DNA from 2 places in the Nitrospirillum bahiense genome. Region 1 is predicted to be linked to the other one. Evidence: riboswitches for the same ligand, from Rfam matches in the RefSeq annotation. Region 1 holds a riboswitch; the other holds the start of a gene.

The links. Region 1 has a riboswitch for S-adenosylmethionine ahead of metZ (O-succinylhomoserine sulfhydrylase). Riboswitches for the same ligand answer to the same signal wherever they lie in the genome.
Region 2: another riboswitch for S-adenosylmethionine. It lies ahead of FBZ88_RS18115 (threonine aldolase family protein); the one in region 1 lies ahead of metZ (O-succinylhomoserine sulfhydrylase).

What each region holds. Positions count from the first base shown of each region.
Region 1 covers NZ_VITO01000034.1:2,236-9,933, reverse strand. The annotation lists gene FBZ88_RS28985 (response regulator) at 140-745, shown strand; gene FBZ88_RS28980 (hypothetical protein) at 735-1,217, shown strand; gene secB (protein-export chaperone SecB) at 1,287-1,814, opposite strand; gene FBZ88_RS28970 (nucleotidyltransferase family protein) at 2,031-2,327, shown strand; gene FBZ88_RS28965 (HepT-like ribonuclease domain-containing protein) at 2,317-2,670, shown strand; SAM riboswitch at 2,710-2,787, shown strand; gene metZ (O-succinylhomoserine sulfhydrylase) at 2,847-4,055, shown strand; gene FBZ88_RS28955 (hypothetical protein) at 4,241-4,855, shown strand; gene FBZ88_RS28950 ([protein-PII] uridylyltransferase) at 5,216-7,698, shown strand, end outside.
Region 2 covers NZ_VITO01000012.1:133,653-141,350, forward strand. The annotation lists gene pepN (aminopeptidase N) at 1-2,566, opposite strand, end outside; gene FBZ88_RS18105 (hypothetical protein) at 2,819-3,439, shown strand; gene FBZ88_RS18110 (hypothetical protein) at 3,439-4,203, shown strand; SAM-I-IV-variant riboswitch at 4,318-4,429, shown strand; gene FBZ88_RS18115 (threonine aldolase family protein) at 4,488-5,555, shown strand; gene FBZ88_RS18120 (hypothetical protein) at 5,708-6,289, shown strand; gene FBZ88_RS18125 (hypothetical protein) at 6,316-6,888, shown strand; gene FBZ88_RS18130 (methyl-accepting chemotaxis protein) at 6,970-7,698, opposite strand, start outside.

The DNA of each region.
Region 1 (7,698 bases):
ATTGAGAACTAGTCACATTCCATTACGTTCGATAAGAAATTTCTGCTTGCGCAACCCTTGCCAACGCTGAAAAAAGGTTCAAATAGCAGGGGTTATTGGTCTATCCTTTTGGATAGAGCAACCGCGGGGGTCGTCTCACATGCGCTTACTGATTGCCGATGACCATGGTCTGGTGCGCGACGCGTTGTCGTCCCACATCGAAAGACAGGCGCCGGGCGCGGTCGTCGTAGGGGCCGCCAGCGTGGATGAGGCCGTCGTCGCCCTGCGGCAGGACAAGGCCATCGACCTGCTGATCCTGGATCTGCGCATGCCGGGGATGAACGGACTGGACGGCCTGCAGCGCGTGCGTACCGAGTTCCCCCTGCTGAAGGTGGCGCTGATGTCGGGCTTGGCCCGGCCGGATGAGATCCGGGGCGCCTTTACCCGGGGCGCCGTCGGCTTCCTGCCCAAGACCCTGAGCGCCACGGAATTGCTGTCCGCCATCCAGACCATGCTGGCGGGTGAGCGGTTCATCCCGGCCGATGTCAACACCGCCGACACGGCCGACGGCGCCAGCTTCACCCGGCGTGAGCGCGAGGTGCTGGACTATCTTCTGCAGGGCCGCTCCAACAAAGAAATCGCGCGCTCGCTGGAACTGGAAGAAGTGACGGTGAAGCTGCACGTGCGGGGCATCTGCCGCAAGCTGGGGGCCAAGAACCGCACCCAGGCGGTGATGCGCGCGGTGGAGATGGGTATTGCCAGCTGACGGCAAGGGGGATGCCGAGGGCCGGCTGGTTCCCGCCACCTTCCTGCATGACCTCAACAACCTGCTGACGGCCATTCACGGCTATTCCACCCTGCTGGCGGCGGATCTGCCCGCCGGCGGGCAGGAACAGGACTTCGCCGCCCGTATCCTGGCCGCAGCGGAAGAGGCGCGGCAGCTGGTGGCCAGGGTGCCACGCAAGCGCCCCGTCTCCACCCTCCGGGTTCTGCTGGTGGGTGGCGCGCTGGCCCGTCTGGCCGGCGCCTTGGAAACCCTGGGGCTGGAGGTGACGCTGGCCGCCACGGCGCGCGAGGCGCAGGGCGCGCTGAAGGCCAGCACCAGCGATTGGGATGTGGTGGCCGGCACGGCTGAAACCCTGTCCAGCCTGGGCGCTCACGGCCTGCCCCTGGCGGCCGTACCCGCCGGCGCCGACGCCGTGACGGTGGACGCGCTTATTCGCGCGGCGCGCGGCTGAAAGCCCAAAAGAAAACCGCCCGGGCCGTGGGGCGCCGGGCGGCTCTCCTGATCAGTGGCTGGCCGTGGATCAGGCCTGGGCCATGTCTTCCGGCTTCTCCGACGCCAGCACCTGGCGGCGATAGAGGTCCACGAAGTCCAGGGGCTGCAGCATCAGCGGCGGGAAGCCGCCATCGCGAACGGCATCCGACACGATGGAACGGGCGAAGGGGAACAGCAGGCGCGGCGCCTCGATCAGCAGCACGGCGCGGGTCTGGTCCAGCGGCATGGGCGGCATGGAGAAGATGCCGGCGTACGACAGCTCGACGATGAAGGCGGTGCGGCCCTCGTGGCTGGCCTCGGCACGGATGTTCAGCGCCACCTCGTGCACGTTCTCCGCCACGTTGCGGGCCTGCACGTCGACCTGCAGGTCGACCTTGGGCTGCTGGGCGTTCATCAGGCTGGCCGGGGCGTTCGGGTTCTCGAACGACAGATCCCGGACGTACTGGGCATTGACCACCAGCGGCAGCATGCCGGCGCCTTCAGTGGCGGTGGCGCCATTGCCGCCGTCGGTGCTCCCATTGGGGGCGGCGCCGTTCAGGCTGGTCTCATCGGACATAGGTCTGGGACTCCCGGTAAAAGCAAATCAGCTATTCCGCCGACGCGGACTGACGCGCGCGGGACTAGCACGGAAGCGGCCGGCCGGCAACCGGGCATTATGGCCGCAGGTACCAAGGAGCCGTCCGGCTGCTTGGCTCAAGGTCATCACCCTGCCGCACTTCGAATCTAAGATGCTCTTCTGGCAGCCTACCACCGTCTAGGATAGGATCAGCCAATGAACCGGGATGATGTCATCGCCGTATTGCGTGCGCACGAGTCCGATCTTCGGCGTCGTGGAGTTCTGCACGCAACCCTGTTTGGCTCCGTTGCCCGAGGCGATAACGGCCCGGACAGCGACATCGACATTATGGTGGACCTGGATCCCGATGCACAGATCGGCATCTTCGATTATGTCGGTATCAAGCAGGCCATCGAGGGGTTGTTCCCCGTGCCGGTGGACGTGGTCAACCGGAGAGCGCTGAAATCCTTCGTTCGACCCTTGGCCGAAGGGGATGCCGTTCATGTCTTTTAAGGCGGGCGATTCCGCGCGGTGGCTCGAGGACATCCTGGGACGTATTGCCTTGGCCGAGCAGTTCGTCGCTGGCCGCCCCTATCACGCCTTTGCGGATGATGTGCAAACGGTCTACGCCGTGATCCGTTGCTTGGAGATCATCTCTGAGGCTTCCCGGCGCCTGCCAGAAGGCATGAAGGCTAGTCATCCGGAAATCCCGTGGAAACAGATAGCCGGGGCTGGAAACATCTATCGTCATGATTATGAAGAAGTGGCGGCGTCGCTGGTCTGGAAAACGCTCCAGGTGGATCTACCCATCTTGAAGGCCTTCGCTGAGCAGGAACTGGCTGCATTGTCGCGATGACAAGGTGGCCGTTGACGCTTCCCCGCGGGCCGGCCTACAACCAGAGTCCGTGGTGATTTGCTGACCGGCTTGCAGACCACGTTAAACAAGCTGCTAAAAGGTCGGGCCGTACATAAGGTACACCGACCACGCTGCCGCCCTTTGCCGGTCGCGGTTGCCTTATCGGAGTGACGGCCATGGGCCAGACGCCTGACAATCCCAGTTCCCCGGCCACCTTGCGCCCCCGCACCCAGCTGGTGCACGGCGGCACCCGCCGCAGCGGCTTCGAGGAAACCTCCGAAGCGCTGTTCCTCACCTCGGGCTTCATCTACGGCAGTGCCGAGGAGGCCGAGGCCGCCTTCGTCAACGACGGCTCGCGCTTCGTCTATTCCCGCTTCCGCAACCCCACCGTGGCCATGCTGGAGGAACGGCTGGCCGGCTATGAGGGCTTCGCCCGTTGTATCGCCACGGCCAGCGGCATGGCCGCCGTCAATCTGGCGGTCATGGGCCTGCTGAAGGCCGGCGACCGGGTGGTGGCGCCGCACGCGCTGTTCGGCTCCTGTCTCTACATCATCAAGGATCTGGCGCCGCGCTACGGTATCCAGTGCACCTTGGTGGAGGGCACCGACCTGAAGCAGTGGGAGGAAGCGCTGTCCACCCCAGCCACCGTCGTCTTCCTGGAAAGCCCCAGCAACCCCACCATGCAGGTGGTGGACGTGGCGGCCGTGGCCGACCTGGCGCACAAGGCCGGCGCCCGCGTGGTGGTCGACAACGTCTTCGCCACCCCGGTGCTGCAGCGCCCCAAGGACATGGGCGCCGACGTGGTCGTCTATTCCGCCACCAAGCATATCGATGGCCAGGGCCGCTGCCTGGGCGGTGCCGTGCTGTGCGATGACGAGGTGGCGGCCCTGATCTCCCCCGTCCTGCGCCACACCGGCCCGTCCATGAGCCCCTTCAACGCCTGGGTGCTGCTGAAGGGCCTGGAGACGCTGGAACTGCGCGTCAATGCCCAGGCGGCTTCCGCCCTGGCGCTGGCCCAATTCCTGGAAAGCCACCCGGCGGTGGAGACGGTGCTGTACCCCGGCTTGCCCAGCCACCCGCAGCATGAACTGGCCATGCGCCAGATGAAAGCCGGTGGCACCCTGGTCACCTTCGACGTCAAGGGCGGTAAGGCGGCGGCGTTCCGCCTGTTGAACGCGCTGAAGATCATCAAGATCTCCAACAACCTGGGCGACGCCAAGAGCCTGATCACCCACAACGCCACCACCACCCACCAGCGCCTGACCGATGAGGAAAAGGCCAAGGTGGGCATCAGCCCCGGCACCCTGCGTTTCTCCGTGGGGCTGGAGGACGCGGACGACCTGCGCGACGATCTGGCCGCCGGTCTGGCCGCCGCCGCCGGCTGAGGCGCTACTCCCAGGTGGGCACCCCGAGTGGGCCGCCCACCTGCGTGGCGACGTGGGCCCGGTCCCGTTAGCGTTGCTTAGACTTTGGATCGAGGGCCGGTTCCCACTTACTTTATGGACGCGACGAAGCGTTTCCCATAATGTTGCAGCGCACTATCGCGGCGCAACATAAGGGAGCGCTCACCATGCCGGATCGGCATATCCCTTACCCCACCGCCCCGCGTCCGGCCAAAAGGGCGGGCAAGGGGCGCATCGGCATGGTCATTCCCGGCACGCCGGAGGCCATGCATTTGAAACGGGCCCAGGTGGAACTGGACCGGGTGGCGACCCGGGTGCATGAGACCGCCTTCGCCTCAGCCCACACCATCACCGCGCGGCTGGGCCTGCTGGCCCAGACCGGTGGCGACCCGGTGGCGTTGGGCACCAATCCCGAATTCGAACGCATGGGCCGCGAAAAGGTCGAGGCCTTCACGGACTCCGCCCTGGCCCTGGTGGGGGGCATGCGCGCCTTCCACGATGCCTGGTGGCGCTGGCGCGACCACCAGGTCGATGCGCTGGGCGAATTCGCCCGCGCCGCCTGGTCATCCTGGCATCCGGGGGACTGGGTGACGGCGGAGCGCCGCCTGGTCACCTCCACCCTGCGCGCCGCCACCGGCGCCTTCACCCGTTTCAGCCATGCCACCAGTCGCCTGGGCGGCCTGGGCCTGGCACCCATCCACCGCGCCGCCTCGGCCAACGCCCGCCGTTTGTCGCTGGTCCCGCGCCTGCTGCCGCGCCGGGGCATGGAGGGGGCGGGATAAACCGGCGTAAAGCGCGCGCCCGAAGACAGGGAGGGGCGCGCGTCAGGACCAAGTCAGCCTGAAGCCTGAAAACGGAACAACAAGATCCGGGAGGCCGCCATGGGACATATGGGCAGGGGTGGAGGCACATCGGGAGCCGATGACGCCGCGGTGATCGACAAGAAAGCGCCTGGGTCCGGAAAGGAGTCCGGGGGCAAACGGCTAGCGAAGGCGCCGGGCCGCGCATGGGGTGATGCGTGGGAAAAAGTTTGTGCCATACTCCCGGTCCGTCCCGGGAGCCGCGGTGCTGGTGCCCCGACCCTGGATGGTGCCCGCCCGGCCGGCTCGAACCGCCGGGCTTTGTCAGAGACTCGCCGCGCCATGTCCCCTGTCGCCAAAACCGCCCTGACCAATCCGGACTCCGCCCCGCTGGATGAAACCGCCTTGCCAGAGGCGCTGCCCACGGCCGAGGTGCTGACCACCCGCATGGCCAACCTGGCGGACGGCAACCTGCGGCCGGACGCCCTGCGCGCCGGCATCCTGGCCCTGATGCGCCAGACGCTGGACCAGGGACGTGCCCTCATCCGCCGCCGGCTGGAAAATGGCGGCCGGGGGGAGGTTTGCCTGCGCGAGGCCACGGCCCTGACCGACGCCATCGTCGTGTCGCTGGCCGACTTTGCCCTGCACCGCGTCTTCCCCACCGCCGGCCCGACGCGCGGTGAGCAGTTCGCCGTGGTGGCCACCGGCGGCTACGGCCGCAAGGAGATGGCGCCCTTCTCCGACGTCGACCTGTTGTTTCTGCTGCCTTACAAGCGCACGCCGCGCATCGAGCAGGTGGTTGAATACGTCCTCTACCTGCTGTGGGACATGGGGCTTAAGGTCGGCCATGCCGTGCGTTCGGTGGATGAATGCGTGCGCCAGGCCCTGGCCGACATCACCATCCGCACCAGCCTGCTGGAGGCCCGCTTCCTCTTCGGTGACGACAAACTGTACGCGGAGTTCCGCAAGCGCTTCACCAAGGAGGTGGTGGCCCACACCGGCCCCGCGTTCATCGAGGCCAAGCTGGCCGAGCGCGACAGCCGCCACCTGAAGTTCTGCGACAGCCGTTATGTGCTGGAACCGAACGTGAAGGAGGGCAAGGGCGGCCTGCGCGACCTGCAGACCCTGTTTTGGATCGCCAAGTACGTCTATCAGGTCGACAAGGTGAAGGACCTGGTGGCCAACGGCGTGCTGCTGGCCGAGGAGGCGCAGCGCTTCGCCAAGGCGCAGAACTTCCTGTGGACCTGCCGCTGCCACCTGCACTACCTGACCGGCCGGGGCGAGGATCGCCTGACCTTCGACGTGCAGGGTGAGATGGCGCGGCGGCTGGGCTACACCGACCACGCCGGCACCAGCGACGTCGAACGCTTCATGAAGCACTATTTCCTGATGGCCAAGGACGTGGGGGATCTCACCCGCATCCTGTGCGCCACCCTGGAACAGGAAAGCCAGCGACCGCCGCGCTTCGCCTTCCTGCGGCGCCTGAAGCCCAGCGAGCTGGAAGGCTTCGTCATCGACAACGGCCGCCTCAGCATCCGCGACGAGCGGCACTTCCGCGACAAGCCGGTGGACATGGTGCGCCTGTTCCGCGTGGCGCAGTGGCACAACCTGGACATCCATCCCAAGGCGCTGCGGGCGCTCGCGCGTTCCATCTCCACCCTGGGTCCCAAGGTGCGCAACGATCCGGAGGCCAATCGGCTGTTCCTGGAAATCCTGGGCTCGCGCAAGGATCCCGAGGTCACGCTGCGCCGCATGAACGAGGCCGGGGTGCTGGGCCGTTTCCTGCCGGATTTCGGCCGGGTCGTGGCGCAGATGCAATACGACATGTACCACATGTTCACGGTGGACGAGCACACGCTGTTCGCCATGGGCATCCTGCACGACATCGAAAAGGGCAACCTGAAGGACGAGGTGCCGCTGGCCTGCGAGGTCATCCACACCCTCAGCTCCAAGCGCGCCCTGTCGGTGGCCCTGCTGCTGCACGACGTGGCCAAGGGCCGGGGCGGCGACCATTCCATCCTGGGCGCCAAGGTGGCGGAAAAGCTGTGTCCGCGCCTGGGCATGACGGAAGAGGAGACGGAGACGGTGGCCTGGCTGGTGCGCCAGCACCTGACCATGTCCATCGTCGCCTTCAAGCGAGACCTGGATGACGAGAAGACCATCCGCGACTTCATCGACATCGTGAAATCGCCGGAACGCCTGAAGCTGCTGCTGGTCCTGACCGTGGCCGACATCCGCGCCGTGGGCCCCGGCCGCTGGAACAACTGGAAGGCCACGCTGCTGCGCCAGCTGTACTGGCGGGCGGAGGAAATGATGTCCGGCGGCGTCGTTGGCGCCGATGGCCGCGAGGCGCGCATCGCGAACGCGCAAGCGGCTCTGCGCGCGCAGCTGCCCGACTGGACCCCGGCCGACATCGACCATCACCTGGCCCTAGGCTATCCCAACTACTGGCTGGCCTTCGACCCGCCCACCCTGGCCCAGCACGCCCGCCTGATCCACGACGCGGAAACCAGGCAGGCGCCGCTGACCATCGAGACCCGTTACGACCCCGGCCGCTCGGTGACGGAGGTGACGATCTACACCGCCGACCATGCCGGCCTGTTCTCCCGCCTGGCGGGGGCCATGGCGCTGGCCGGCGGCGACATCGTCGACGCCCGCATCACCACCATGACCAACGGCATGGCGCTGGACGTCTTCTCGCTGCAGGGGGCGGGACCCAGCGGCGCCCGCTTCGACAGTGGGGAAAAGCGCACGCGCCTGAAGTCCTCGGTGGAAAAGGCGCTGGCCGGCGACATCAAGCTGGCGCCGGAGTTGGCCAAGCGCGC
Region 2 (7,698 bases), on a different contig from region 1:
CCATGCGGCTGGCCACCTGGGGATTCAGCTTGTCCAGCGTCAGCACCGTATCGGCCAGGAAGGCGTAGCCGCTGCCGTCGGCGGCATGGAACTTGGACGGGTTGGCGGCGAAGCTGCCCACCAGGGCATAGACCTTGTTGGGGTTGCGGATGGAGAAGGACGGGTGGTCCATCAGGCCCCGCACCCGGTCCAGCGTGTCCGGCCGGTCGCTCAGCGCCTGCACCGCGAACCATTTGTCCATCACCAGCGCCTCATGCTTCCAGCGATCGGCGAAGTCCGCCAGGCAGCCCGCCCGCTCATCCATGGCGCTGTCGGCGATCAGCGCCAGCGCCGCGATGGCATCTGTCATGGTGGTGGCGCCCTGGTACTGCGCCAGGCACAAGGCGCGGGCCGGAGCGTCGTCCAGCGCCATCAGGTAGGCCAGGGCGGCGTTCTTGAGCGCGCGCCGGCCCATGGCGTCGGGCGTGATGGTGAAGGCGCCATCGGTGCGGTTGCCGTCATAAGCCTTACGAAAGGCGCCGTTCAGCTCGCGCGCCAGGGTGCGGCGCAAGGCCAGGCGGGCGGCGTGGATGCCGTCCACGTCCACGGTGGCGCGCTGCTGGCCCAGATAACCCTCCGTGGGCAGGGCCAGCGCCAAGGCGGCGAACGCCCGGTCCTCCCCCGCCCGCGCCAGGGTCTGGGCGGTGGCGTCGATGTAGGCCCGGGGCACGGCGGCTTCGGCGCCGCTGGCCCGGGCATCGACGTCGGCCAGGATCAGGCGGGTGGCCAGGGTCTGCCCCGCCTCCCACCGGTTGAAGGCGTCGCTGTCGTGCGCCATCAGGAAGGTCAGTGCGGCGTCATCCTGCTTGAGGTCCAGCCGCACCGGGGCGGAGAAGCCGCGCAGCAGGGAGGGCACGGGCGCCTGCGGGACGCCGGTGAAGGTGAAGCTTTGCTCTGCCTCCGTCAGGGCCAGGGTGCGGGTGGTGGCGCCGGTTTCGGTTTCGCCCTGGAGGGTGAGGGGCATATCCTTGCCGTCCGGGCCCACCAGGCCCAGGGCCACGGGGATGACCTGGGGAAGCTTGTCCGGCTGGCCCGGCGTGGCCGGCACCGCCTGGCGCAAGGTCAGTGTGTAGGTGCCGGCGGCGGCATCGTGCCGGCCCTCGCCCGACACCACCGGCGTGCCGGCCTGGGAATACCAGCGCTGGAACTGCGCCCACAGCGGGTCGGTGGGCTTTTGGCCGTTGGCCTCCACCATGGCGGCCAGGAAGTCGTCCGTCGTCACCGCCTGGCCGTCATGGCGGGCGAAGTACAGGTCGATACCCTTGCGATATCCCGCGTGGCCCAGCAGGGTGCGGTACATGCGCAGCACCTCCGCCCCCTTCTCATAGACGGTGGGCGTGTAGAAATTGCTGATCTCGATATAGCTCTCCGGCCGCACGGAATGAGCGGTGGGGCCGGCGTCCTCGTTGAACTGCACCTGGCGCAGGCGCTGCACGTCCTGGATGCGCTTCACGGGCGCGGAGTTCATGTCGGCGGAGAATTCCTGGTCGCGGAAGACGGTCAGGCCCTCCTTCAGGCTCAGCTGGAACCAGTCGCGGCAGGTGACGCGGTTGCCCGTCCAGTTATGGAAGTACTCATGGGCCACCACCGTCTCGATGCCGAGGAAGTCGGTGTCGGTGGCTGTCTCCGGCTGGGCCAGGATGTACTTGGTGTTGAAGACGTTCAGGCTCTTGTTCTCCATCGCCCCCATGTTGAAGTCGGACACGGCGACGATGTTGAAGATGTCCAGGTCGTACTCCAGGCCATAGACGTCCTCATCCCATTTCATGGATTTCTTCAGGGACTCCATGGCATGGCCGCACTTGGCCTCATTCCCCGGCTCGACATAGATGCGCAGCGCCACCTCGCGGCCGGAGCGGGTGGTGAAGCGGTCCTCGATGTGCACCAGCGTGCCGGCCACCAGCGCGAACAGGTAGCAGGGCTTGGGCCAGGGATCCTCCCACCGCGCCCAATGGCGCCCGGCCTCGGTCGCGCTGTCGCCGCTGGCCGTCAGGTTGCCGTTGGACAGCAACACGGGATAGCGCGCCCGCTCCGCCTCGATGGTGGTGGTGTAGCGCGCCATCACGTCCGGGCGGTCCAGGAAATAGGTGATCTTGCGGAAGCCTTCTGCCTCGCACTGGGTGCAGTAGTTGCCGGATGACTTGTACAGCCCCTCCAGCGCCGTGTTGTCCTGCGGCCGGGTGCGGGTGGTGATTTCCACCGTGGCGTGGTCGGCGAGGCCGGCCAGGGTCAGCCGTTCGGGCGTCAGGGTGTAATCGTCGGGTCCCAGCAGGCGGTTGTCCACGCGCACCGCCAGCAGTTCCAGTTCCTGGCCGTCCAGGTCCAGCGCGGCGGCGGCGTTCCCCGAGGCCGGCCCCGAGGCCGGCCCCGAGGCCGGATTGCGCCGCACGGACAGGGTGGAGCGGATGGTGGCCGCCTCTTCCCGCAAATCGACATGCAGGTCCACCGTGTCGATCAGCCACGCCGGCGGGGCGTAATCGCGAAGGTGGATGGCGTGGGGCGTGGCCGTGTCGAGGCGGCTGTCCATGGGGTGGGTTTCCGTTGGAATTATGGTTGGCGGCCAGGATAGGGGAGGGGGCCGCACGACGCCAACCCCCCTTCGTCCAGGGGGGCGATGGGGCATCCTGCGGGCGCCGGCGGTGACCCGAATCATCCGCCCTCCCCGGTTGGGCAGGGGGCCTGTCCTGATGACTTAGACGGGTATTTTGGGCAGGCCGCCTACGGCCTTAGGCTGTATCGTTCGGACATGAGCGGGAGAGGTAAGTCAGGGTAGGTCCCCGTGCAGGTCGTGCAGTCGGATCTGGTGGTGTTGTCGGTCGCGGGCGCCGTTGTGGCCGCCATCGCGCTGCTGGAAGTGCTGCGCCTAGTAATCGTGGACATCTACGAATGGGCGGCGAAATACCGTCGCATCAAATACGAGATCCAGCAGACCCGCCGTACCACGGAAAACCTGTGGGCGACCAACCGGGCCAACGCCGCCCTGCGCGACCGGCGCAACGCCGAGCGCTTCCGCCTCAACACCATCCTGCACCGCATGGAGCAGGAGCGCGAGGAGCTGGAGCGGCGGCGGGTGGAGGTGTGGCATGAGGTGGGTGACGCCACCCTGGACGACCAGCTCTATCTGGCGGATCTGAATTGCCGCAGCCTGATGGAACGGGCGGCGGCAGGGATGGAGGAGATCTGTCCCATCTGGCGCTACACCCACCGCGTCCGGGTATGGGCGGGGAATGAGCGGCAGGCCCGTTCCCGCCTTCTGCTGGCCTTCAGTCCCAAGGATGGCTTCACCGTCAACAATCTGCGCGCCGCCCAAGGCTTCAAGGCGGTGGCGGAGGCGGCGGCCGCCGGCCGGTCGGCGGCGCAGTCCCGCCTGGTGCGACCGCACCGGCGCATGGTGCGCTGATGACGGGCGGCTACAGCAACCTCAACTTCATGGTCTTCATCATCCTGGCCATCGGCGGGGCCTTCCTGGCCTTCTCCGTCCGCCGCATCCTGTTCAAGATCCGGGAAACGGAGCGGCGCATCGCCGCCACGGTGGATGAGAAGAACGAAGCCGCCGCCGACTTGCGGGTCGCCCGCCAGCAGGAAGAGCAACTGCTCCAGGCCCTGGAGGAGGGGGAGGAGGCGCTGCGCGAGATCGCGCGCCGGACGGAGGAGGTGCAGAACCGCATGGCGGTGCTGCGCCAGGCCACGCCCCGGCCGCTGAACCTGGTTTCCTTGGAGTGGGCGCAGGGCGACCACCTGTATGAGGCGCACCTGCGCAACGTGGTGGCGCCCCGCCATGTCGGCGGCCATGGGGGCCGCACCGCGGGCGGCATGGCCGAGGCCGGGGTGGTGCACGGCTACGCCCCCACCGAGGCCGATTTCCGCGCGCTGGTCACCAACCGCCTGGCCAATGAGGGTGGCTATATCATCAGCAGCGTGCTGCCCATCTCGCTGGGTGACGAGGGGCCCGCCCTTGACGGCGCCGGCGTCGCGCCGGTGGAACCGCCGGCGGAGGATGAGCCCCTTGGTGACTTGGTGGGAGGCGATGTGGCGGGGGATGGCGCGGCGGCGGAATCGCCGGCTCTCGCCGGGCCCAAGCCCCTGCCGGTGCGCCCGCCCGCCGCGATGCAGGGCATGCCACGCGGCATGGGCCTGACCCCCGCTCCGGTCGCCGGCGGCTGAGGCCGCGCGGGCCGCAGGTCCCGCTGGGCGATCATCCGGCGCCGAAGATCACCCATGCCACTGCAGCCGCCTCAGGGGGCTTGCGTCCGCCGCCGCCAGCGGTTATCCCTCTGCCCCGTGCATCAAGAGTTGAGCTGACGCTCAACGCCAACCTGCTGTACCCGGCAAGGTGGCGCTTCCCCCAGAGGGGAAGGATGTGGCCGATCCGGCAATGAACGGGAAGCAGCCACGTGAGTCCGTTTCGCTCTTGGTCGAGACTTGAGACCATGAAGGCTGCGTTCCCCATGACCACCGATACGCTACCCGCCCAATTCGCCGCCCAGCAGTTCGCGAGCGACAATTATTCCGGTGTCTGTCCGGAGGCCTGGGCCGCCATGGCGGAGGCCAACAGCGGGCACGCCGCCGCCTATGGCGAGGATGTGTGGACGGCGAAGGCCGCCGACGCCTTCCGCCAGCTGTTCGGCACCCCCTGCGACGTGTTCTTCGCCTTCAACGGCACGGCCGCCAACTCGCTGGCCCTGGCCTCGCTGTGCCAGTCCTACCACAGCGTCATCTGTTCGGCCTCCGCCCATGTGGAGACGGATGAGTGCGGGGCGCCGGAGTTCTTCTCCAACGGATCCAAGCTGCTGGTCGCGCAGACTGCGGATGGCAAGCTGACGCCGGATGCCATCCGGGCGCTGGCCACCGGCCGGTCGGACATTCATTTCCCCAAGCCCCGCGCCGTCACCATCACCCAACCGACGGAGACTGGGCAGGTCTACAGCCTGGATGAGATCCGCGCCATCTCCGCCGTCTGCCGTGACCTGGGCCTGCGCCTGCACATGGATGGCGCCCGCTTCGCCAACGCTTGCGCCAGCCTGGGCTGTTCCCCGGCGGAGATGACCTGGAAGTCCGGGGTGGACGTGCTGTGCTTCGGCGGCACCAAGAACGGCATGGCGGTGGGTGAGGCCATCCTCTTCTTCGACAGGGCCCTGGCGGAGGATTTCGATTACCGCTGCAAGCAGGCGGGCCAGTTGGCGTCCAAGATGCGCTTCCTGTCCGCCCCGTGGGTGCGCATGCTGGAAAATGGCGCCTGGCTGCGCAACGCCGCCCATGCCAACGCGGGGGCCCAGCGTCTGGTGGCGGGCCTGGCGGGGGTGCCGGGCGTGGCGCCCCTGTTCCCGGTGCAGGCCAACGCCGTGTTCCTGACAGCCCCGGCGGCGGTGCTGGAGGGCCTGCGGGCGCGCGGCTGGCGCTTCTACACCTTCATCGGCGGCGGCGCCCGCTTCATGTTCGCCTGGGATACCCAGCCGGAGCGGGTGGACCAGCTGGTGGCCGACATCCGCGACGTGGCCCACGCGGCCGCCGCGTAGGTTGCTTCTGACAAAGTGTGACGGGTCCTATACGGAAGATTTTATTTAAAATTTCGGATTTAGGGCCCGTTAACGGCTAATTGACCGTACAACCTTGAAGTGGACTTCCATACGATAGCGCGACCGCTCATTCCCCGACATCCGAGGCCCTGGTGCACATCGAGAAACCGGATCTGGTGATCATAGCCATCGTGGGCGCCATCCTGGCGGGGGTGGTGCTGCTGGAACTGCTGCGCCTGGTCATCAACGACGTCTATGAGATGATTGCCCGCCACGCCAAGGTGAAAAAGGAAATCGACCAGATCCGGCGCACGGCGGAAAAGGTGGCGGCAGCCAACCGGGATACCGCCCGGGTGCGCGATGCGCGCATCGCCCTGCGCTTTCGCGAGACCAGCAACCTCCAACGCCTGGAGAAGGAATGTGAGGAGTTCGAGCGGCGGCGGGTGGAGGTCTGGCACGATCTGGGCGGGCCCTCGGCCAGCGGCCTGGCGCTCTATTCCGCCGACATCAGCAACAGCGCGCTGACCAACGGCGTGGTCGCGGGCATGGAATCGATTTGCCCGCTGTGGCGTCACCTGCACCGTGCCCGCGTCTGGGCCCGCACGGAGATGGAGGCCCGCACCGCCCTGCAGCAGGAATTCGCCCTGGCCGACGGCTACAGCGTCACCAACGTGCGGCAGGTCCAGGGCTCGGGCGCTCCCGGCGCGCAGCGCGGCGTTGTGCGACCGAGCTGAGGCGACCCCTTGAGGAACACTATCCCATGATGCTGTCCGACGCCCTGGCGGAAGCCTACGCCAACCCCAGCCCCGGCCACGTCTGCGCCTTGGCGGTGGGCGGTGCCATCATGGCCTGGTCGCTGAAGCGGCTGATCACCGAGGTGCGCAAGACCGAGCGGCGCGTCAGCGCCGCGGTGGAGGAGCGCAACAAGGCGGCCGCCAGCCTGCGGCAGGCCCGCCTGCAGGAAGGGGAATTGCGCACCGCGCTGCAGGACCTGGATGGGGAGCTGGAGGAGATATCCGTCCGCGCCCGCGATGTCGAGGCCCGGCGCGGCACGCTGCAACAGGTCATCCCGCGCCACCTGAACCTGTTCTCCCAGGCCTGGTCGCAGGGCGACACCCTGTTCGAGGCGCGGATCAGTCTGGTGACGGGCCTGGGCGGTGGCAAGAGCGGCGCACGGGTCGTCCACGGCTACGCCGCCGGTCCCCGCGACTTCCGCAACAAGCTGATGGCCCGTTTCCCGCCCGCTTCCTATGTCGTGGTCGAGATGGCGGCCGTCGACCTGGGCGAGCTGGACATGGCCGTCAGCAATCTGGGCAGCGCCAACCAGCCCTGACCGGACCAGCCCTCAGCGCACAGGAAAAGGGCCGGCGATGGCCGGCTCTCCCCACGCGAACTGGTTTCGGGCGTGCCGCCGTCAAGCGGCGCGCAGTACCGACAGGAAGCCGTCCACCTGGGCGCGCAGGGCGCCAGCGTCGGTGGACAGGCGTTCGGCGGTGCCCAGCATCTGCGTCGCGGCGCCGCCGGTGTGGGTTGCGGCCTCGGTGACGCCGGAGATGTTGGAGGCGATCTCCGTGGTGCCCACGGCGGCCTGCTGGACGTTGCTGGCGATCTCCCGCGTGGCCGCACCCTGTTCCTCCACTGCCGAGGCGATGGTGCTGGCGATCTCGTTGATGCGGACGATGGTGCTGGTGATGCTGGTGATGGAGGTGGCGGCGTCGCCGGTGGCGGACTGGATGGCGGAAATCTGGGCGGAGATTTCCTCGGTCGCCTTGGCGGTCTGGTTGGCCAGGCTTTTGACCTCCGACGCCACGACGGCGAAGCCCTTGCCGGCGTCACCCGCCCGGGCGGCCTCGATGGTGGCGTTCAGGGCCAGCAGGTTGGTCTGGCCGGCGATGGTGGAGATCAGGGTCATGACCTCGCCGATGCGGTTGGCAGCCTGGACCAGGAACTCGACCTTGGCCTGGGTGCGGCTGGCTTCCTCGACCGCTTCGCCGGCGATGGCGGTGGAGCGGGTGACCTGCTGGCCGATCTCGTTGATGGAGGCGGTCAGCTGCTCGGCGGCGGCGGCCACGGTGTGCACGCTTTGCGAGGCTTCTTCCACCGCGCTGGCGGCGGAGGTTACCTGGCGGGTGGTCTGCTCGGC